3 regions of the Desemzia sp. FAM 23989 genome follow, and region 2 is predicted to be linked to each of the others. Evidence: predicted binding sites of a transcription regulator. Region 2 holds the regulator's gene; each other region holds the start of a gene.
What was found. Region 2 encodes CtsR, which represses protease genes until heat stress. Its sites were predicted from a motif close to TTGGTCAAAAAAGGTCAAANA; they were not measured.
Positions count from the first base shown of each region.

Region 1: the regulator CtsR is predicted to act here: its motif matches at 3,536-3,556, upstream of clpP (ATP-dependent Clp endopeptidase proteolytic subunit ClpP).
Region 3: the regulator CtsR is predicted to act here: its motif matches at 3,182-3,202, upstream of clpB (ATP-dependent chaperone ClpB).

Region 1 is NZ_JBGQQT010000002.1:144,430-151,323, reverse strand. It holds gene gap (type I glyceraldehyde-3-phosphate dehydrogenase) at 1-718, opposite strand, end outside; gene ACEN36_RS02255 (sugar-binding transcriptional regulator) at 760-1,797, opposite strand; gene ACEN36_RS02250 (DsbA family protein) at 2,172-2,714, opposite strand; gene clpP (ATP-dependent Clp endopeptidase proteolytic subunit ClpP) at 2,843-3,442, opposite strand; tRNA gene ACEN36_RS02240 (tRNA-Arg) at 3,742-3,813, opposite strand; gene ACEN36_RS02235 (ABC transporter ATP-binding protein) at 4,226-6,049, opposite strand; gene ACEN36_RS02230 (ABC transporter ATP-binding protein) at 6,003-6,894, opposite strand, start outside.
Region 2 is NZ_JBGQQT010000009.1:17-6,910, forward strand. It holds rRNA gene rrf (5S ribosomal RNA) at 1-115, shown strand, start outside; tRNA gene ACEN36_RS06680 (tRNA-Val) at 127-202, shown strand; tRNA gene ACEN36_RS06685 (tRNA-Lys) at 204-276, shown strand; tRNA gene ACEN36_RS06690 (tRNA-Leu) at 320-401, shown strand; tRNA gene ACEN36_RS06695 (tRNA-Thr) at 431-506, shown strand; tRNA gene ACEN36_RS06700 (tRNA-Gly) at 511-582, shown strand; tRNA gene ACEN36_RS06705 (tRNA-Leu) at 621-709, shown strand; tRNA gene ACEN36_RS06710 (tRNA-Arg) at 716-789, shown strand; tRNA gene ACEN36_RS06715 (tRNA-Pro) at 820-893, shown strand; gene ACEN36_RS06720 (CtsR family transcriptional regulator) at 1,369-1,830, shown strand; gene ACEN36_RS06725 (ATP-dependent Clp protease ATP-binding subunit) at 1,852-4,350, shown strand; gene ACEN36_RS06730 (hypothetical protein) at 4,471-4,821, shown strand; gene ACEN36_RS06735 (helix-turn-helix domain-containing protein) at 4,872-5,735, opposite strand; gene tadA (tRNA adenosine(34) deaminase TadA) at 5,883-6,401, shown strand; gene ACEN36_RS06745 (ribonuclease domain-containing protein) at 6,405-6,890, shown strand.
Region 3 is NZ_JBGQQT010000004.1:140,044-146,937, reverse strand. It holds gene ACEN36_RS04245 (alpha/beta fold hydrolase) at 233-1,141, shown strand; partial or broken gene ACEN36_RS04240 (IS3 family transposase) at 1,493-1,930, opposite strand; gene ACEN36_RS04235 (NADP-dependent oxidoreductase) at 2,144-3,082, opposite strand; gene clpB (ATP-dependent chaperone ClpB) at 3,254-5,869, shown strand; gene ACEN36_RS04225 (YjzD family protein) at 5,941-6,123, opposite strand; gene dnaE (DNA polymerase III subunit alpha) at 6,336-6,894, shown strand, end outside.

The DNA.
Region 1 (6,894 bases), on a different contig from region 2:
CTGCTGCAACTGGAACACGTTGTGCAGCTCCATCTAATTTACCTTTTAATTCTGGTAATACTTCACCAATTGCTTTAGCAGCACCAGTTGTATTAGGGATAATGTTAGCTGCTGCAGCACGAGCACGACGGAAGTCGCCTTTTGGATGTGGAGCATCTAATGTATTTTGGTCACCTGTGTAAGCGTGGATAGTTGTCATTAATCCTAATTCAATACCAAATTTGTCATTTAGTACTTGAGCCATAGGAGCTAAACAGTTAGTAGTACAAGAAGCACCTGAAATAACTGTTTCAGAACCGTCAAGAGTTTCGTGGTTTACATTGTAAACGATTGTTTTCATGTCACCAGTTGCTGGTGCAGAGATAACAACTTTTTTAGCTCCTGCTTTGATGTGTAATTCAGCTTTTTCTTGAGTAGTGAAGAAACCAGTACATTCTAATACGATTTCTACTCCAAGTTCGCCCCATGGAAGTTCTTCTGGGTTACGGTTGCTTAATACTTTAACGTCTTTACCATTTACTGTAAACGCGCCATCTTTAACTTCAACGTCTCCATTGAAACGTCCTTGAGTTGTATCATATTTTAATAAGTGAGCTAACATTTTTGGATCTGTTAAGTCGTTTACCGCAACTACTTCAATACCTTCTAATTCTTGAATACGACGGAATGCTAGACGACCAATACGTCCGAAACCATTAATACCTACTTTTACTGACATAACAAGATTTCCTCCTTTAGAAAATCGAAAATTTATTTATTTTAAAGGGTAATCCCTTTTAAAATCTGGTTTGCAGCACCTTCATCAGTGATTAGCCAAGTTTGCGAGGGTGCGTTTTTCATATAAGCTTTGATCGCTTCAGCTTTCGATTCTCCAGCCGCCACAATAATCGCACTAGGTACGGTCGTTAACTTGCTGGATTGCATACCGATGCGTGGGATTTTATACACCACTTCACCTTCAGCATTGTAAAATTCTCCGAAAGATTCAGCAACTGCTGCTTTTTCTTTAAGAAGCGCGAGTGTCTCATCATCAAGTCCTCGTCGCTTTGCCATATGTCCTGCGTCTCCTATACTATAGATTACACAATTTGCCAGTTTTATCAAATCTAACGTCTTCTTCACGCTGGGTTCTTGCAATAAAAACTCATACGTTTCTTTGCCGACTTGTTCTGGTACATACAGAGCTTGATTTTTGCCTCCTGTGACTTCAGCAAGTCTTGCACTGATTGAGTTTGCTTGTATATCTACAGACTCTCCCAGCCCGCCTCTCGCAGGCACAAAAAACAATTCTCGATTTTTAGAAAGACTTTCATCAATGCGGTTGGCTACTGCCGCCATTGTTGTTCCACCCATCACGGCGATAATATTTTTGCCTTCTGGTAATAGAAAATCCAATGTTTCAAAAGTCGCTCTACTCAAATCAGCAATAACCTTTGACTGACTGTCAAGGTCACCTGACACAATAACGCATTGCTCAATTTGGAAGTAAATCGCTAGATTTTTTTCCTTATCGCGCATGCCTAATTTTTGTCCCATTAAGTGATCTAGTGATCGATACGTTTCTTCTCCATAAGGAGTAAGCAACATTCCTGATTTTGTAGAAAATAAAAGACGTTGTTTTTTCAACACTTCCACTTCCGTACGTAAACTTCTTTCAGATATACCTATTTTGTCAGCGAGCACTCGTCTTCCGATTGGTCCTAACAAATAGATATTCCTCAAAATTCGGTGTCTCTCTTTTAGAGTGTCTATTACGTCAGGAGCTACTTTTTCTATAACAGACAAAACCTCTTCCATGAGCCACCTCTTTCTAAGCGGGTCGTTTTTCGTCCACGTTAGCCGTTTAGCGACCCTCTATATCAAAAAAAACAAAGAGATTAAAATGCATAAAGACATTTGATTTTTAATCATGCTCTTCATTCTACATTTTACAGAACTTCCCTCGTCTGTTTTATCTCTTACAGTTGTATTCTACCAATTCTTGGGACAAGATGCAACCTATTAATTCAAGAATCTCTCATTACTGAGTTAATTCGATATGGGTAGTCCTTTTGACAAACCTTAGACATAAAGAAGCGGTTTTTACCACTTCTTTCTTTATGTCCAGGAGTGTAAAACGAACCGTTTCTCAGTCCTTTTTGACAAATGTGTTACTTATTTATGGCTGGGTTTCAAGAGTTCTTTTTGGCGTATTCTAAATCAATCAACTCTTTTAATTCCACAGGAGTGATATGCTCATCGAAGACATGGTCTCCAATGAATACGGATGGAACAAATACTACATTAGCATCGTCAGCTTCATGAATGATTCCATTGATTTCAATTTCATTAGGTTGGTGAGTCAATCCGCGTTTTTCAACCACATATTCTGCCACTTGATCTAAATCGGCTAGATTTCCCCATTCATCTTGATGAGCAAGAAAGTAATCTATTTCAATCAATGCATCTTCCGGATTTTTGTAGTCCAGATAATGATGAACGACATTCCCTTTTTTCAAACTGGGTTTTTCTTTATCAAATAATTTAATGATGCGTTGGACTTTTCCTTCGTGCACATAGTCAGTCAATACATCTTTAGAATCAACATACCATTTTTTGCAGTACGGGCAACGCAAATTAATAAATTCGATCACTTTAACTGGTGCACTTTCTTTACCAATTTTAAATCCATAAGTTGTATTGACTTTATCTGCTTTGATCTTGCTAATATCCATCATATTACCTCCTATTAGTGATACTTAATAGTATACTTGGAATCCGTGCAAATGAAAAACATTCTTTTTACAATGAAAAAGGAGACCACTCTCCAATTTAATGGAAAAGGTCTCCTTTATTCACTAATCTATTTACCTGGTAGTTCTGCGTTATTTTCCATTACTTCATCGATCAGACCATATGCTTTTGCATCTTCTGCAGACATATAGTTATCACGATCTGTATCACGTTCAATAACTTCGATGGGTTGCCCAGTTCTGTCAGATAAAATTTTATTTAAACGTTCACGTGTTTTTAAGATGTGGCGAGCAGCAATTTCAATTTCAGTTGCTTGTCCTTGTGCTCCGCCTAATGGTTGGTGAATCATAATTTCTGCATTCGGCAATGCAAAACGTTTGCCTTTTGCTCCAGCTGTTAATAGGAAACTTCCCATTGAAGCAGCCATTCCCATTGCAATCGTTTGAACATCAGATTTAATAAAGTTCATCGTGTCATAAATAGCAAAGCCGGCTGTCACACTACCACCAGGAGAGTTGATGTAAATATAGATATCTTTCTCTGGGTCTTGTGCATCTAAAAAGAGCAATTGTGCAATAACTGAATTAGCTACATCGTCATCAATTTGTCCGCTTAACATGATAATACGGTCTTTTAATAAACGTGAGTAAATATCGTAGGCGCGTTCACCTCTTGATGATTGTTCAATAACTGTAGGTACTAAGTTCATGAAGTATTCCTCCTCTAATTTGTTTCCTAATGATTGTATCATACTCATTCTAAAGAATCAGTTTCAATGAGTTTCTACCCTTATTTTACTCTTTTGGTCAATAAAGGTCAAACTTTTTATTGTCTTTTTGTTTTATTTTTCACTTTTTTTATATCTGTTTTTGATTATACAGGTAAAAGGAGCCAGGATAAAACCCTGACCCCTTTATCAATGTATATTAGAGCGGATTAATTCGTACTCTCTAGACGTGTTGCTGCTCCACGCTCTTCTTTAGACTCGTTGTTCCACGCTCTTTTTAATGTCTCCTGAGGGAATCGAACCCCCATCTCAAGAACCGGAATCTTACGTGATATCCATTACACTAAGGAGACAGTATGACAACTACTTAATATTATCTAATATCAGCCTAAAACACAAGCCAAAATTTGCAAATAGGCTCATATTTCGCTCAAACAAGTTTCTTTAATTCTAATTTCAACTCTGAGTACCATAGAGAAAAAGCCGCTCTCTATAAATAGAAAGCGACTCAAAGTAGTTTAAGGTTCTACAATATTTGACGTTGATAAGTAGAAAATCCACTTCTTTTTAATACTAAACCGATCAGAAATCCATTCCCAGAAATTTCTGGAGGCACGTGGGGTTGCTTATAGATATGAATAAGGGTGCAAGCCTTGAGACGTGGTTTTCAGCTCAAGGTGTTCCCATAGCTTTTCATAAGCAGCACCATAGGCCGGAAGAAATTTTTTTACCAACGTTAGACAATGAAGAGCCTAAATAAACAGTCTAATTATTTTCTTGGAAAGTTTGAAGTTGGTACATATCATGATAAACCCCTTGTTGATCAATCAATGATTCATGATTTCCTTCTTCAATAATTTCTCCATGTCGTAACACATAGATTTTATCTGCATCTCGAATTGTCGATAAGCGATGGGCAATAATAATGGTTGTACGGCCGCGACGCATATTTTCTAACCCTTTTTGGATTTTCTTTTCTGTTTCGGTATCGATATTTGCGGTAGCTTCATCTAAAATCAATATTTTAGGGTTTCGCAAAATGGTACGGGCAAAACTGATCAATTGTTTTTCACCTGTTGAGAATGTAGCTCCACCTTCAATAACTTTTGCGTGGTAACCACCATCGAGTTCTTCAATAAAGCTGTCTGCATTTACAAACTCAGCGGCTTGACGGATCTCTTCATCAGAATAATTCCCATGCAGCCGGATATTGTCAGCAATATCGCCATAAAACATAAAACTATCTTGTAAAACCAATCCCATTTGTTCACGTAATTTTTCAATCGGAATATCCCGGATGGATTGTCCATCTATCAGCACATCACCTTTAGCGTATTCATAAAAACGCATCAGCACATTAATGATAGAACTCTTTCCTGAACCAGTTTGTCCGACTAAAGCAATAGTTTGACCAGGTTCTGCCGAAATTGAGATATCTTGGAGAACTTCTTTTTCTTGGTCATAAGAAAAGGATAGATCCTGAATAGCAATTTTCCCTTCGGTAACCCTGCCAGTTGCGTCCTCTTCTGCACTGGGGGCCATATCATCACGATCTAATAAACTGACTACCCGTGCTCCTGAAACTAATCCATCTTGAAAAATACTTAAACTATCCAGCATATTTCCAATAGGATGGAAGAACGATTTAGCATATGACGTAAATGCATAAACAATCCCAATATCTACTGCTATACCTTGCAAATGACGCAATCCAAAGATCCACAATACAACAAACAATGCAATAGCTTCAATCAAATTAATGGCCGGCATCAATAACAAAGCATTCATTTTAAACATATTGTTTCTCGCGGCTACATATTGTTGATTTACATCATCAAATTCATTTTTTACTCGTTCTTCTTGATTAAAATGCTGAATAATAGTCATTCCCATAATGGATTCACTCAATTTGGCGTTCAATCGACTCAAAGCTTCTCGAATTCGGCCATAGATCAATGTACTGTATTTTTGGTAAATATAAATCAATACAATCACGATCGGTACAAAGGCCATAAATACCCATGCTAAACGAGCATTTAGACTAAACATCGCTACACCAATGGTTATGGCATTTAAAAAGCCGTCTAAAAAAGTCAAGAATACATTCCAAAATTCTTTAATGGTCTCTGTATCATTGGTGACTCGCGAAACTACTGAACCATTCGGAGTTTGGTCAAAATAACGCATCCCTAAATGAACCACTTTATGATAAATTTGGTTTCGCATACTCGCAACTGTTTTCTCGGATGCTATCTTAAAACAATAATCTTTTACATATACCACAATCATTTTCACTATTACAAAACTAAAGTAAAATAGCGTAATACGAATAGTCGCATCAAGAGCTACTTGATCTACAGCTAAGTATTCATCAATGTAGCGTTGAATCACTACAGGCAAGTAAGCATTTATACTGGAAACAATGACCATTCCAATGATAGCAGCTAAGAACGGCAGCCAAAAAGGTTTTGTAAATGAGAATAAACCAGCTAAAATATGGATTTGTTCTCGTATCGTAAAATTTTTCTTTTGTTCCACTAGTTTATTCCCCTCCTTCTTCCACTTTTTGTTGCAGTTGTTGTTCTTCATACATTCTGCGGTACCAACCCTCATTTTGTAATAATTCGGCATGCTTACCGCGTTCTACGATTTGTCCTTTATCCAAAACAATGATTTCATCCGCGTGCATAATAGAACTGATTCGGTGGGTAGCAATAATAGTCGATTCATTTTTTCTGATTGCACGTAAATTGGCTAAAATTTGTGATTCGGTTTGTGCATCTACTGCCGATAAAGCATCGTCCAAAATCAAAAATTCAGCCTTTGTAGCTAAAGCGCGTGCGATAGCTATCCGTTGCTTTTGTCCACCCGATAGAGAAACTCCGCGTTCTCCAACTTTTGTATCGTATCCTTCTGGAAATTGAGTGATATCTTCATGGATATCTGCCAGTTGAGCAAAATACTCCACCTCTTCTTGAGACAGACCAGGATTCACAAAGCGAATATTTTCTCGAATAGTGGTTGAAAATAAGAACGTATCTTGAGGTACATAACCAATTCCGTTTGCCACAGCATCTAAACGATACTTTTTTAAATCCGTCTGATTATATGTGATTTGACCTTGATACTGATCATAGTCCCGCATCAGTAATTTGAACAGCGTACTTTTTCCTGCACCTGTATGGCCTACAACCCCTAATGTATTCCCGCTATCCAAATGAAATTTCGTTCCTTTTAAAACGGGACTTTTCCCCTCCGGATAGGTGAACTCTTGTATATCAAAATCGATGTCTCCCGTTACAGGAGATGGGATCGGATCTTCCGTTTTTTCCAAATGAGAAGCGTAAGAAAGCAATGTTGTTACACGATTATAGCTAGCGTCTCCACGTTCTAAAGTGTTTGCTACACGCCCAACTGCCAGTAAAGGCCACGCC
Region 2 (6,894 bases):
GTGGTGACGATGGCAAGAAGGTCACACCTGTTCCCATGCCGAACACAGTAGTTAAGCTTCTTAGCGCCGAAGGTAGTGAGGGGTTTCCCCTTGTGAGACTAGGACGTTGCCACGCATATAGTTTTTGGAGGTTTAGCTCAGTTGGGAGAGCATCTGCCTTACAAGCAGAGGGTCAGCGGTTCGAGCCCGTTAACCTCCACCACGAGTCATTAGCTCAGTTGGTAGAGCATCTGACTTTTAATCAGAGGGTCGCAGGTTCGAATCCTGCATGACTCATACTAGTTGCTTGTTGACTAGTATGTTTTGCCTTAAACTAAATGCGGGTGTGGCGGAATTGGCAGACGCACTAGATTTAGGATCTAGCGCCGCGAGGCGTGGGGGTTCAAGTCCCTTCACCCGCATCATTTATTTTTTTTGGCACTAAACAGTTGCCGGCTTAGCTCAGTTGGTAGAGCATCTGATTTGTAATCAGAGGGTCGAGGGTTCAAATCCTTTAGCCGGCACCATTTTGCGGAAATAGCTCAGTGGTAGAGCACCACCTTGCCAAGGTGGGGGTCGCGGGTTCGAACCCCGTTTTCCGCTTTCTAGTTATACTAGAAAATGATAACTTGTTCATTAAAGCCGGGGTGGCGGAACAGGTAGACGCACAGGACTTAAAATCCTGCGGATAGTGATATCCGTGCCGGTTCGATTCCGGCCCTCGGCACCATTTTTAGCACCCATAGCTCAATTGGATAGAGTACTTGACTACGAATCAAGCGGTTGCAAGTTCGACTCTTGCTGGGTGCATCTCTTTTAAAGAGTTTTTACCAACGTATACGGGAATTAGCTCAGCTTGGTAGAGCACTTGGTTTGGGACCAAGGGGTCGCAGGTTCGAATCCTGTATTCCCGATAATAAAATAGAGTATCCAAAAGTGAGATAAGCAATCAGCTGTCTCGCTTTTTTTGTATTATGGAGGACGTGGATGATATAATCAGTGCATGTTTCTTCTATAGAATGAGAAAGTAAGCTGTGGGATTCTAGGTTGTATATCTTTCGAAATGCGCAATAGTAATCAGAATGGTTCAGGTATTCTGCAGCTCATGACTATTATATAGAACTCTAGTGGTCGTTTTGAGGTTATTCAATAGAGAAGTGAGACAAACGTTGGTTCTATTAAGAAGTGGGACTTTTCAAATGGAGTTTTTTCCAGTATAATAATAGTCAGGATTAGTCAAAGGAGTATAGAACCTTTGTTAGGAAAGTGGCCTTATATGAAGGCTGAAAGAAAAGGAGGGTTATTAAAAAGTTGATGTTGGCATGAGTAGCGAAAAAGTGTATGATACTTAGACACCAATCATCAATGGTTTTTAATAACAAACAGCACATGGAAAATAAAAATATGTCAGATATTATTGAAGCTTATTTGAAAAAGGTGTTAGGACACTCAGATCAAGTTGAAATCAGACGTAGCGAAATGGCTGATTTATTTAATTGTGTTCCTTCTCAAATCAATTATGTGATCAACACGCGTTTCACTGTGCAAAAAGGTTATTTAGTGGAAAGTAAGCGCGGCGGTGGTGGTTACATTCGGATTATCAAAGTTAAATTGTTGGACGAATCTGAGATGTTAGATACAATAATAGAAATAGTGGGCAATAGTATTTCGCAAAATGATGCTTATGCAATTGTACAAAAGTTATATGACGATGATTTCTTGAGTAAAAGAGAAGCCGTCATTTTGATGGCTGCAATGGAAAAAACAGTATTGGGACTGGAAACTAAAGTGGCTAAAGAAGTAAGGGCACGTATATTAAATTCTTGCCTGAACAATTTGAGATACGAATAATGATAATGTGGAGGCGAGAAAATGAACGAATTATTTACTGAAAAAGCACAAGCCGTGTTAGAGATCGCTCAAGAAGAGGCAAAAGCATTTCGCCATCATTCTGTAGGTACTGAGCATATCTTACTGGGGATTGTCAAAGAGCAAGAAGGTATTGCAGGTAAAACACTCCGTCAGTTTTCAATCACCGAGCAAGATATTCGTGAGGAAATTGAACATTTTACGGGATATGGAACAATGAAATACATTTCAAAACAAGCTGTTTTACCTCATTCTCCTCGAGCAAAACAAGCTATTACGTATGCGACTGATGAATCTAGACGCATGGGGGCAAAATTAGTCGGGACAGAGCATTTGCTGCTCGGCTTATTGCGTGAAGAAGATATTTTATCTTCTAAAATTTTAGCTAATTTAGATGTGAGCTTGAATAAGGCGCGTCAAGTAGTCTTGAAAAAAGTCGGACAAGGCCAAGTGAAGAACAGCAAACGTCAAAGACCTGCAACAAAGCAGCCCACTGCGGGAACGCCCACACTGGATTCATTAGCTAGAGATTTAACCGCTCAAGCTAAAGAAGGCAAAATGGATCCTGTTGTAGGCCGTCAAAAAGAAGTTCAACGAATCGTACAGATCTTAAGCCGTCGAACTAAAAATAATCCGGTATTGGTTGGAGAACCCGGGGTAGGTAAAACAGCCATTGCTGAAGGCTTGGCACAGCGGATCATAGATGGAGAAGTACCTTCTACTCTTACAAATAAACGCTTGATGATGCTGGATATGGGATCATTGGTTGCGGGAACGAAATACCGTGGTGAATTTGAAGAGCGTATGAAGAAAATTATTGAGGAGATTTATCAAGATGGAGAAGTGATTCTCTTTATTGATGAATTGCATACGTTAATTGGAGCAGGCGGAGCAGAAGGGGCTATTGACGCTTCGAATATTCTGAAACCAGCACTTGCGCGTGGAGAATTGCAAACGATCGGGGCAACAACATTAGACGAATACCAAAAACACATCGAAAAAGATGCGGCTTTGGAGAGACGTTTTGCACCAATCCACATTGATCCGCCAAATGAAGATGAAACAGAAGAAATCTTATATGGTCTGCGTTCACGTTATGAAGATCATCATGGAGTAAAAATTATGGATGAAGCAATTCATGCAGCGGTCAAATTATCTAATCGTTATATCACATCTAGACAATTGCCGGATAAAGCGATTGATCTGATAGATGAAGCAGCTTCTAAAGTACGTATCGATGTTACTGGAAAACCAACGCCAGTTGCAGCAGCGGTGGAAGAGTTGGAAACATTGATTGAAGACAAAGAAGCAGCGATTCAAAATCAAGATTTCGAAAAAGCGGGTCTTATTCGAACGCAGGAAATGAAACAGCGTAAAAAAATTGAAACATTATTGAGAAAACAAGAGAAGAAAGAAACGCCAAATGAACTAGAAGTTACTGAACACGATATTGCTGAAGTTGTGGCATTGTGGACCAATATTCCAGTTCAACAAATGGAACAAAAAGAATCGGATCGTTTATTGAAGATGGAAGATGTGCTGCATAAACGAGTCATTGGTCAAAATGAAGCCGTTGTAGCGGTCTCAAAAGCGATTCGCCGTGCAAGAAGTGGTTTGAAAGATCCGAATCGTCCAATCGGTTCATTCATGTTCTTAGGACCTACTGGAGTTGGGAAAACGGAATTGGCTAAAGCTTTGAGTGAAGCGATGTTTGGAAATGAAGAAGCATTGATTCGTGTGGATATGTCTGAATACATGGAAAAATTCAGTACCAGTCGATTAGTCGGTTCTCCTCCAGGTTATGTAGGATATGATGAAGGTGGGCAATTGACAGAAAAAGTCCGTCAAAAACCTTATTCTGTTATCTTGCTGGATGAAGTAGAGAAAGCTCATCCGGATGTCTTTAATATTCTGTTGCAAGTATTGGACGATGGTCATTTGACAGATGGAAAAGGCCGTAAAGTAGACTTCAAAAACACAATCATGATCATGACTTCCAATCTAGGAGCAACGGCTTTACGAGATGAAAAATCAGTTGGTTTTACTGTGAAAGATACGAAACATGATCACAACATGATGGAAAAACGCATTAAAGAAGAGTTGAAAAATGCTTTTCGTCCTGAGTTCATCAACCGTTTAGATGAAACAATCGTCTTCCATTCATTAGAGAAAACTGAATTGAATGAGATCGTTAAATTGATGTCGCAAACAATCGTCAAACGATTAGCTGATATGGACATCCATGCAAAAATCACACCAGCTGCCATCGATGTGATTTCTAAAGAGGGATTCGATCCTGAATATGGTGCACGTCCATTACGCAGAGCTATTCAAAAGAAAATTGAAGATCTTTTAAGTGAAGAGTTGTTGAGCGGAAGAGTGAAAATTGGGGACAACATCACTATTGGTGCTCAAAAAGGAACAATCCGTTTTACGGTTCGGGAACCTAAAAAGTTAGAAAAAGATGCTAAGGCGGAAAAGGAAACAGCTTCTGTCAATTAAGCTAACCAACAAGAAACGTCTATCAGAATTTTAAATTCTGGTAGGCGTTTTTATTCGTGATTGAAATTTATTTCTGATATGATGAAATAGAGAAAAATACGAAGAGGGAAGTGAATTTCTATGAAAAACACAACAAGAAATATTTTATTAGGTGTTGGAGCTGCTGTAGCTATTGGAGCAGCATACATGGTGACTTCAGATAAAGCAATGGAAAAAGCTGAAAGCATGATTAACCGCAAAAGAGCGAAATACTTTGTGAAAGATAAACTGCATGGCAATGAAAAAGCTATGAAAGTTGTGGAAAACTTATCTGATGAGGAAGTGATCAACTTACTCAACGTTGTGGATAAAGTTAGTCATTTACGCGGAAGTGTCAGCGATTATACACATCAATTGAAAGAAGCGACAACAGAATTTACCGATCTGTTATCGGATAAAAAAGATACCTTTGTAGATAAAGTAAAAAAATAAAACGCATAAAAACCTTCTCGTAAAAGATTGCCTTTTACAAGAAGGTTTTTTTAGTCCAGCGTCAATAAATAACACAACAGCAAGTCATCCATATCACGCAACGATAGACCGCTTGTTTCATGAAAACGATCGATTCGGTATTGCAGTGTGTTGCGGTGGATATAAAGGGATTTTGCGGCTACAGATATGTTGCCTTGGCTTTTCCACATTGCTAAGATCAATTCCTTCAGTTCGTTATCCATTACATACTGAGTTTTCATTTGCTGCATCAATGGGCTTTGTGAAATAGCTTCCGCCGTATAATAATGTAAAGCAACTGAGGGCAAATCAAAAACTTGGGTCTTTTGATTTTTTTGAGCTTCAAAAATATGCTGTTCTTCTTTAAATATATTGGGCAAAGCAGCAGTTATTGGCCAATATTGCCCCATATAATACACAGTCTTAATTGAAAAATCATCGTCTAAGGTGCGAATAATGCCGGCCATTTCTTCGCTGCTCAATAAATCAGGCTGTTTTCCTTGGATGAGAATACCTTTATTTTCTGTTAGGAAAAAAGTATCCTCTATGCCTGAAAATAAACTTTTGAAGGCTTTTAGCCAAAGTCCGCGTTCAAAAGCAGCATCCTTCTTAATGATCTCAAATTGGATAATGCGATAGAAGCCTTCTTCTTTAGGCAAAGCAAAGGACCCATTAACTAAAAAAGTATGCCATTTGGACATTTTTTTCGTTTTAAAGGGAATAGGCTTTTGGTTGAGCGCATATTGAATCAAGGCCAATTCAGTATCGCTTTTTTGGTAACGTTCAAATTGAATCCATTGATCTTGATAAGGAAAAGCTATGTACTGCTTCCCAGAGGTGTTGTATTCGGTTAAAACAGCTTCTGGATACAAGTTTTTTAGTTCTTTAAAGTTCACTTCAGTTCCTCATTTCTGCATTGAAATCGTCAAGCTGAACAAGTTGAGCATTCTTCTCTATTTTAGCACTCTTTGGATTTTTTTGTAGGGTTTGAGAGAGAATATGCTATCATAGGGGAAGGAAATGATGAGCAAAAGGAGCACAATATGGAATTGACCAGTAGGGAAAAAGAATACTTTATGCGCGAAGCTATTGAAGAGGCTAAAAAAGCTGGAGCTAAATTAGAAGTGCCGATCGGGGCTGTAGTGGTATTGAACGGGGAGATTATTGGGCGCGGTCACAATTTGCGGGAAATGACCCATGATGCGACGACTCATGCAGAAATGATTGCCATTCGGGAAGCCAATCAGTGCTTGGGGAATTGGCGCTTGGAGGATACGCAGTTGTTTGTAACGTTGGAACCTTGTCCGATGTGCAGTGGAGCAATGATCTTGTCGCGTGTCAACGAGCTTTACTATGGAGCTCCGGATCCTAAAGGCGGGACAGCCGGTACTTTAATGAATTTGCTTGGAGATGAGCGGTTCAACCATCAAGTAACGATTGAAAAAGGACTTTTAGAAGACGAGTGTGCCGCATTATTGACGGATTTTTTTAGAAGCTTGCGTGTGCGTAAAAAAGCTGCTAAACTAGCTCGCAAAGAAATGGAACAAGAAAATGAGGAGTAGAAGATGAAACAAAAGAAAAATTGGATCGTAACGATTGTCGGTGTGCTGGTACTTTTGCTTGGAGGTCAGCAGATGGACGTATTTGATGCGCTGTTTGATTCAGATTCTCAAGAGTCGCAAATGGAATCACAAACAGTGGATAGTTCCGTGGTTGAAGGACAAGCCTATTCGACGAAAGAAGATGTGGCTGCATACCTGAATGAATTTGGAGAGCTTCCACCCAATTATTTGACGAAAAAAGAAGCAGAAGCTTTAGGCTGGGACAACTCAGAAGGTAATTTATGGGAAGTCACTGATCAGATGTCGATCGGCGGTGATCGCTTCGGCAATTATGAAGAGTTGCTGCCTGAAGCAAAAGGCCGCGTGTATTATGAAGCGGATATCAATTATGACGGGGGTTTCCGTGGAGCTGAGCGGATCGTCTTTTCCAATGATGGATTGATTTTCTACACCGGGGATCATTACGAAACGTTTGAACAGCTTTACTAGGAGG
Region 3 (6,894 bases), on a different contig from region 2:
TAGGATGACAATGAACTAGCTTTATCGGGAACGAAGAGATTTTAATTAAGCTATATTCAAAAAAATAAACCGATAGTATTGCATGTGAGGATATTACCGGTTTGTTTTTTCACCTATTAGTATTCGTAAAAGACGACTAGAAGAATTATAATCAAAAAAGAGTATGGTGCTGTTATTCGCGAAACAATGTTTAGCATACAGCTTATGAGAAAATAGTCAGGAGTGTGATGGTATGCGAAAGACGCTCACCATTTCTTTCTTCATTATTTTATTCAGCTTGCTGAGTATAGGGTGCGGGAAGGAAAAAACGGAGCCAGTTAAAGAAAGCCGCACATCTGTTGTATCAAATTTAACGAATACTAGTGATGCTGTTCTTTCCAACAGTATTTCTCTAAACAGAAATCAGACAGCCATTCCGTCTTTGTTCATACATGGATATGGAGGAACAAAGGGGAGCTTTGATGGGATGTTGTCTCGTTTTGAATCCAACTATTTTGGAAAGAAGGTATTAACTGTAACTGTTCAGCCAGATGGAACTGTTTCTGCTACAGGGACTTGGGATGACCAGGTAGTCAATCCCATGATTCAGGTATTGTTTACGGATAATAAAAATAGTGAACTGAACCAAACCGAGTGGATCAAAGCTGTTTTAAGCTATTTAAATCAGACGTACCAGATTGAAGAGGTAAATCTAGTGGGCCACTCTATGGGTGGTGTGAGCAGTTTCCGGTATTTAATTACTTATGGAAAGGATGAATCGCTGCCAGTGGTCAACAAATTTATTGCGATCGGCGCACCGTTTAATAATTTTGTTTCAGGTAATGAAGAACAATCTATAGATGCATTGAATCAAAATGGTCCACTAGTCCTCAGTGAACGGTATAGTAACTATGCAGCTGGTATCCAAGATTACCCTAAAGCAACTAAAATGCTGAATATTGTGGGGGATTTAGAAGATGGATCAGAAGGAGATGGGACTGTCCCAAGCAGAAGTGCACTCGCCATTGGTTATTTAATGCAAATGAATGGATTAGAGTATCGAACTGAAATCATTACCGGGTCGCAAGCTCGCCACAGTCAGCTGCATGAAAATACTCAAGTGGATGAGCTTGTGGTGAATTTTTTATGGGATGGGCCATAAAAACACAATAAGGACAGTAGAATGTTGATATCCTACTATCCTTATTTTTGTGTTTTAGTTAGTAAATATAAACAGCTACTATTTCTAACTTTTCATTTAAAAAGACTAGTTAGTAATTTGATGGAGTCAATAATTCTGTTGTTGTTGCATCAGTAGACTGTCTAATCAAATTAGAATTTAACGTGATATTAAGTTCCTGCTTCTTTTCTATGGTGGTAGTAACTTCAGAATAGGGCAGGTTTACCTCATCAACCATGTCACTAAAGTTACCGTCTTGAAAAAGAACCCATAAAAGTTTCTTCATCATTTTGAAATGGACCCTATGTCAAGGACATTAAAAAAAAAGAGACCTTATGCAACATCCATAAAAAACTGCTTCCTGTATTGAGCAGGGGGCAATTTTTTTAGATTCCATTGTCCGCGTTCATTATTATAATAGTCAATGTAATTATCTACAATTGCTCGCAATCCTTTTAAATTTGTACACTCTTTATACTTCATTTCATCTTTCAAATGCCCAAAGAACGACTCTTGTGGAGCGTTATCCCAACAATTACCTCTTCTAGACATGGACTGCCCTAACTGATTAGCTGCCAACTTTTTATGAAATTTTGGACTAGTGTAATGGACACCTTGGTCTGAATGGATAAAGGCATCTGCGTGTAGCGTTGCGCCGTGGGCGCTTATTCATAAATCAACAGTATTTAAAGAAATATCCAGTTTTAGGTTATCAGACACATAATGAGATAGCACCTCTTTTGTCGTACCGTCTTTAATGGTCGATAAATAACCTATGAACAGAACAAAGGAGAGTATCAGAAAAAAGTTCAAGATTTTGTATCAGAGTATATATCGTAATTAAGCACGCCAACAGATTAGTGAATGGAACCATTATTAAAATAATACTTTTGAGCCATTAAAGAACCCCCGCTGAAGAATTTTCATTTCGAAAATTCTTCAGCGGGGGTTCTTATGCCCTAATCAGAATAACTCTGACGATTTTTATTTGCCTATCTGAACCACGATTTTTCCAACCACTCCGTGTTCTTCACTAACTCTATGAGCTTCACGCAGACCTTCCTCAGTAAAAGGAACAGTCTTACCAATGGTGACTTTCAATTCGTCATTTTTCATTAGTTCAGCTAATTCCTGCAATCTTTCTCCATCTGGTTCTAAGAAGAAATAGCCAGTCTTAATGCCTTTTTCAGCAGCTTTTTCTTCATCCGGCGGAGCAGCAATAGAGACTAATGTGCCGCCGCGTTTCAGCACCGAAAAACTCTTTTCTTGTGTTTCTCCACCTTGCGTATCTAGTACGATGTCGTAATCACTCAATAAGGTTTCAAAGTCTTGTTCTTTATAATTAATGAACTCATCCGCACCCATCGATTGAACAAAAGCTTCATTTTTTCCACTAGCGGTTGCGGCTACATAAGCGCCGAAATGTTTGGCGATCTGGATCGCTAAATGGCCAACACCACCAGAACCTCCATGAATTAGGACACGGTCGCCTTTTTTGATGTGTGCAATCTCTACTAACGCTACCCAAGCTGTTTGGCCTGTGAGCGGAATGGCTGCAGCTTCATCAAAAGAACTGTTTTCTGGAAGAGAACACACCAAATCCTCCTCAACAGCTACATATTCTGCATAAGTACCGGTTGGGTTGGTTTTAGGCCGTGCAAACACTTTATCTCCTGGTTGGAAAGCGGTCACCTGATTTCCAACTTTTTTTACGATCCCCGCTGCATCCCAGCCTAAAATGATTGGAAATTTATAAGGCAACATCTCTTTTAGATAACCTTCACGCATTTTCCAATCAACAGGATTGATGGAAGTAGCTTTTAACTCCATTAATACCTGGTCATCGTTTATTTCTGGAAGAGGTACCTCTTGTTCGACTAGTTCGTCAGCAGAACCGTATTGGTTGATAACGATTGCTTTCATAATGACATCCTTTCTATGAGTTTCTCGTAAGCTATCCGCTTGTATTTAGTATACACTTGTCATAGAATCTCCAAAAATAGTTTGTTTGAGCAATGAAAATGTTTGACCATTATTGACCAAAAGAGTAAAATAGACTTATAGTAAATCATTCAACTGAAAGTGGTGGAAAATATGGAGCTGAACAAATTAACAAGTACGATGCAAGAAGCCTTAAGCGAGGCACAACAGATCGCTGTGACTAGACAACATCAAGAGATTGACATTGCTCATTTATGGAAAATATTTTTGACACCAAATCATTTTGCAAAGAATATTTATGACCAAGTCGGCATCGATACGGATCAATTTGAACAAGTGATTGATCAGGAATTAGATAAAATATCGGTCGTTCAAGGAAGTAACCTTCAATATGGGCAATCGATGAGCCAAAATCTGTTTAACTTGATGACGGAAGCCGATAAAATCAGTGAGACCTTTCAAGATGAGTTTGTGTCTACGGAGATTTTTTTATTGGCCTTAATGAAACTTAAAAATCATTCACTGACGAAAGAATTAACGGCTCAAGGGCTGACAGAAAAAAACTTGCGCACTAAAATTGAAGAACTAAGAGGTGGGGAACGAGTGACTTCACAAAATCAAGAAGAAAACTATGAAGCATTGAAAAAATATGGGACTGATTTGATTGAAGCCGTTAAAAGCGGGAAACAAGATCCTATTATAGGAAGAGATGAAGAAATACGAAATGTGATCCGGATATTATCTCGGAAAACAAAGAATAATCCTGTCTTGATAGGAGAGCCGGGGGTAGGTAAAACGGCTATTGTAGAAGGACTAGCGCAACGCATCGTGCGCAGAGATGTTCCAGAGAATTTGAAAGATAAAACCGTTTACTCCTTAGATATGGGTGCTTTGATCGCTGGAGCGAAATACCGAGGCGAATTTGAAGAACGATTAAAAGCAGTTTTAAAAGAAGTGAAGAAAAGTGATGGACAAATTATCTTATTCATTGATGAAATTCACACCATCGTGGGAGCGGGCAAAACAGAAGGCAGCATGGATGCTGGAAACTTGCTGAAACCTATGTTGGCTCGTGGAGAGTTGCATTGTATTGGAGCAACGACGTTAGATGAATACCGTCAATACGTGGAAACGGATAAAGCGTTAGAACGTCGTTTCCAAAAAGTATTGGTTAATGAACCAACCGTTGAAGAAACCATTAGTATCTTACGTGGACTAAAAGAACGTTTTGAGATTTATCACAGTGTCAACATCCACGATAATGCTATTGTAGCGGCAGCAACCTTATCGAATCGCTACATTACGGACCGTTTTTTGCCGGACAAAGCCATTGATTTAGTTGATGAAGCTTGCGCAACCATTCGTGTGGAAATGAATTCGATGCCTACTGAACTGGATCAAGTCAGAAGACGTGTGATGCAGTTGGAAATCGAAGAAGCGGCTTTGAAAAAAGAGCAAGATGAAGCCAGCAAGCGAAGACTGGACATCATTCAAGAAGAACTGGCCGAGTTGAAAGAAGAAGCCAGTCAATTGCAATCGAAATGGGATGCTGAAAAGAATCAAGTAAATCATTTAAGAGATAAAAGAGAAAAATTGGATCAGTTACGCCATGAATTAGAGGATGCTGAAGGACGTTATGATTTAGAACGTGCAGCCGTCTTGCGTCATGGAGAAATTCCAGCGCTTGAAAAAGAATTGAAAGAGTTGGAAGACAGCCAAGCTCAACTCGATTCGAATGTGAATCGTTTAGTGCAAGAATCGGTTACGGAAGAAGAAATTGCCTTAGTCGTCGGTAGATTGACTGGTATTCCGGTTAATCGATTAGTCAAAGGCGAACGCGAAAAACTATTGAATTTGGCGGAGAATATGAAATCAAGAGTGATTGGCCAGGATGAGGCAGTAGAGAGTGTGACAGATGCGGTTATTCGAGCACGTGCAGGTATCCAAAATCCAAATAAACCATTAGGCTCATTCTTATTCTTGGGACCAACCGGTGTAGGAAAAACCGAATTGGCTAAAACTTTGGCTGAAAACCTGTTTGATTCCCAAGACCATATGGTGCGTATTGATATGAGTGAGTATATGGAGAAACACACCGTTTCCAGATTAGTCGGAGCACCTCCTGGTTATGTAGGGTACGAAGAAGGTGGGCAATTGACGGAAGCTGTCAGAAGAAGTCCGTATACGATTATTTTATTGGATGAAATTGAAAAAGCTCACCCCGATGTGTTTAATATCTTACTGCAAGTGTTAGACGATGGACGATTAACGGATTCTAAAGGTCGCGTAGTAGACTTTAAGAATACCGTCTTGATTATGACCAGCAATATTGGATCAGGTTTGCTATTGGACGGAACCAATGAAAAAGGCGAAATTGCGCAACACACGAAAGATGAAGTGTTGAACTTGCTAAGAGCCAGCTTCAAACCAGAGTTTTTAAATCGGATTGACGATACGATTCTATTTGCACCATTGAATTTTGAAGTCGTGAAGAAAATCGTGTTGAAAATGACTAAAGACTTAGAAAAACGGTTGCTACAGCAAGAGATCAGCTTGGATATCACGGAAGAAGCCCAATCTTGGATCGCTGAAAAAGCGTACGATCCAGCCTATGGAGCGCGGCCTTTGCAACGGTATCTGACAAAAGAAGTAGAAACGCCGATTGCCAAACAAATTATTGCAGGAACAATTTATCCTGGAGCGACAGCTGTATTAACTGTCAGAGAAGAGCATTTGGCCGTTGAGGTTGCCCAATTAGATTCAGAATAAGCAAAAAAGAAGCCGGGATTTAAATTCCGGCTTCTTTTTTTTGAGATGATTTCATTCAGTTGAATAGTAGATTAATGTTGTGTTTCTGGAGGTTTCGGAATAGCAGAAGTCAATAAGATAACCAGTACTGCACTCAATAAACCAATTAAAGTAGCTGTGAAAAAGGAATAAGTTCCGCTGGTTAAAGAACTTCCGATGTAATTCACTACTTGTCCTAAGCAAAATCCCCAAAATAATGTTGCGATATATTTCATGGTATCAACACCCTCTTTCTTCATCCTCATTCTACCACTTTTTTTTAAGAATGAAAGTAAAAGCTGATGATTTTTGAGGAGAATTTGCGGTTTTCCTCCACTTCAGAGTATAATAAAGAAGTGTGCAATTCGAAGACGAATCTTAGTAAAGAAGAGATGCAGTAATACATAATTGTAAAAAGGATTCAAACTTATGAAGAGGAGGATACCGGATGTCTTTTGTGCAATTACAGGTGAATAGTGCCTACTCATTGCTTCAAAGTACTTTATCTGTTGAAGAACTAGTCTTATCTGCTAAAGAAAGAGGCTATGAAGCTCTAGCTTTGACCGATCAAAATGTACTTTATGGAGCCGTCGACTTTTATAAATTGTGTCTCAAACATGAGATTAAACCCATTGTAGGGCTGACACTTGAAATGATGGGATCTGTCCAATCCGATCAAACATTTTCGCTGGTCTTACTAGCTGAAACAAACCAAGGTTATCAACAGTTGATTTCGTTGTCTACGAAAAAAATGCTGTCTCCTGATCAGCCTTTCTCTTTTGCAGAATTGGCCCCTTATATAGAAGGATTGATTGCTTTATCACCAGGAGAAACAGGGGAAATCGAACAATTATTGTTAAATGGACAATTTGATGAAGCTGGAACAGTGGCTAGGAAATACAAAGAACTATTTTCAGCCGATCAATTTTTGATCGGTATCCAACTGCACGAAGACTTGTCGTCGATCAAGGATCAGTTAATTCATTTAACAGAGGAACTAGCGATAG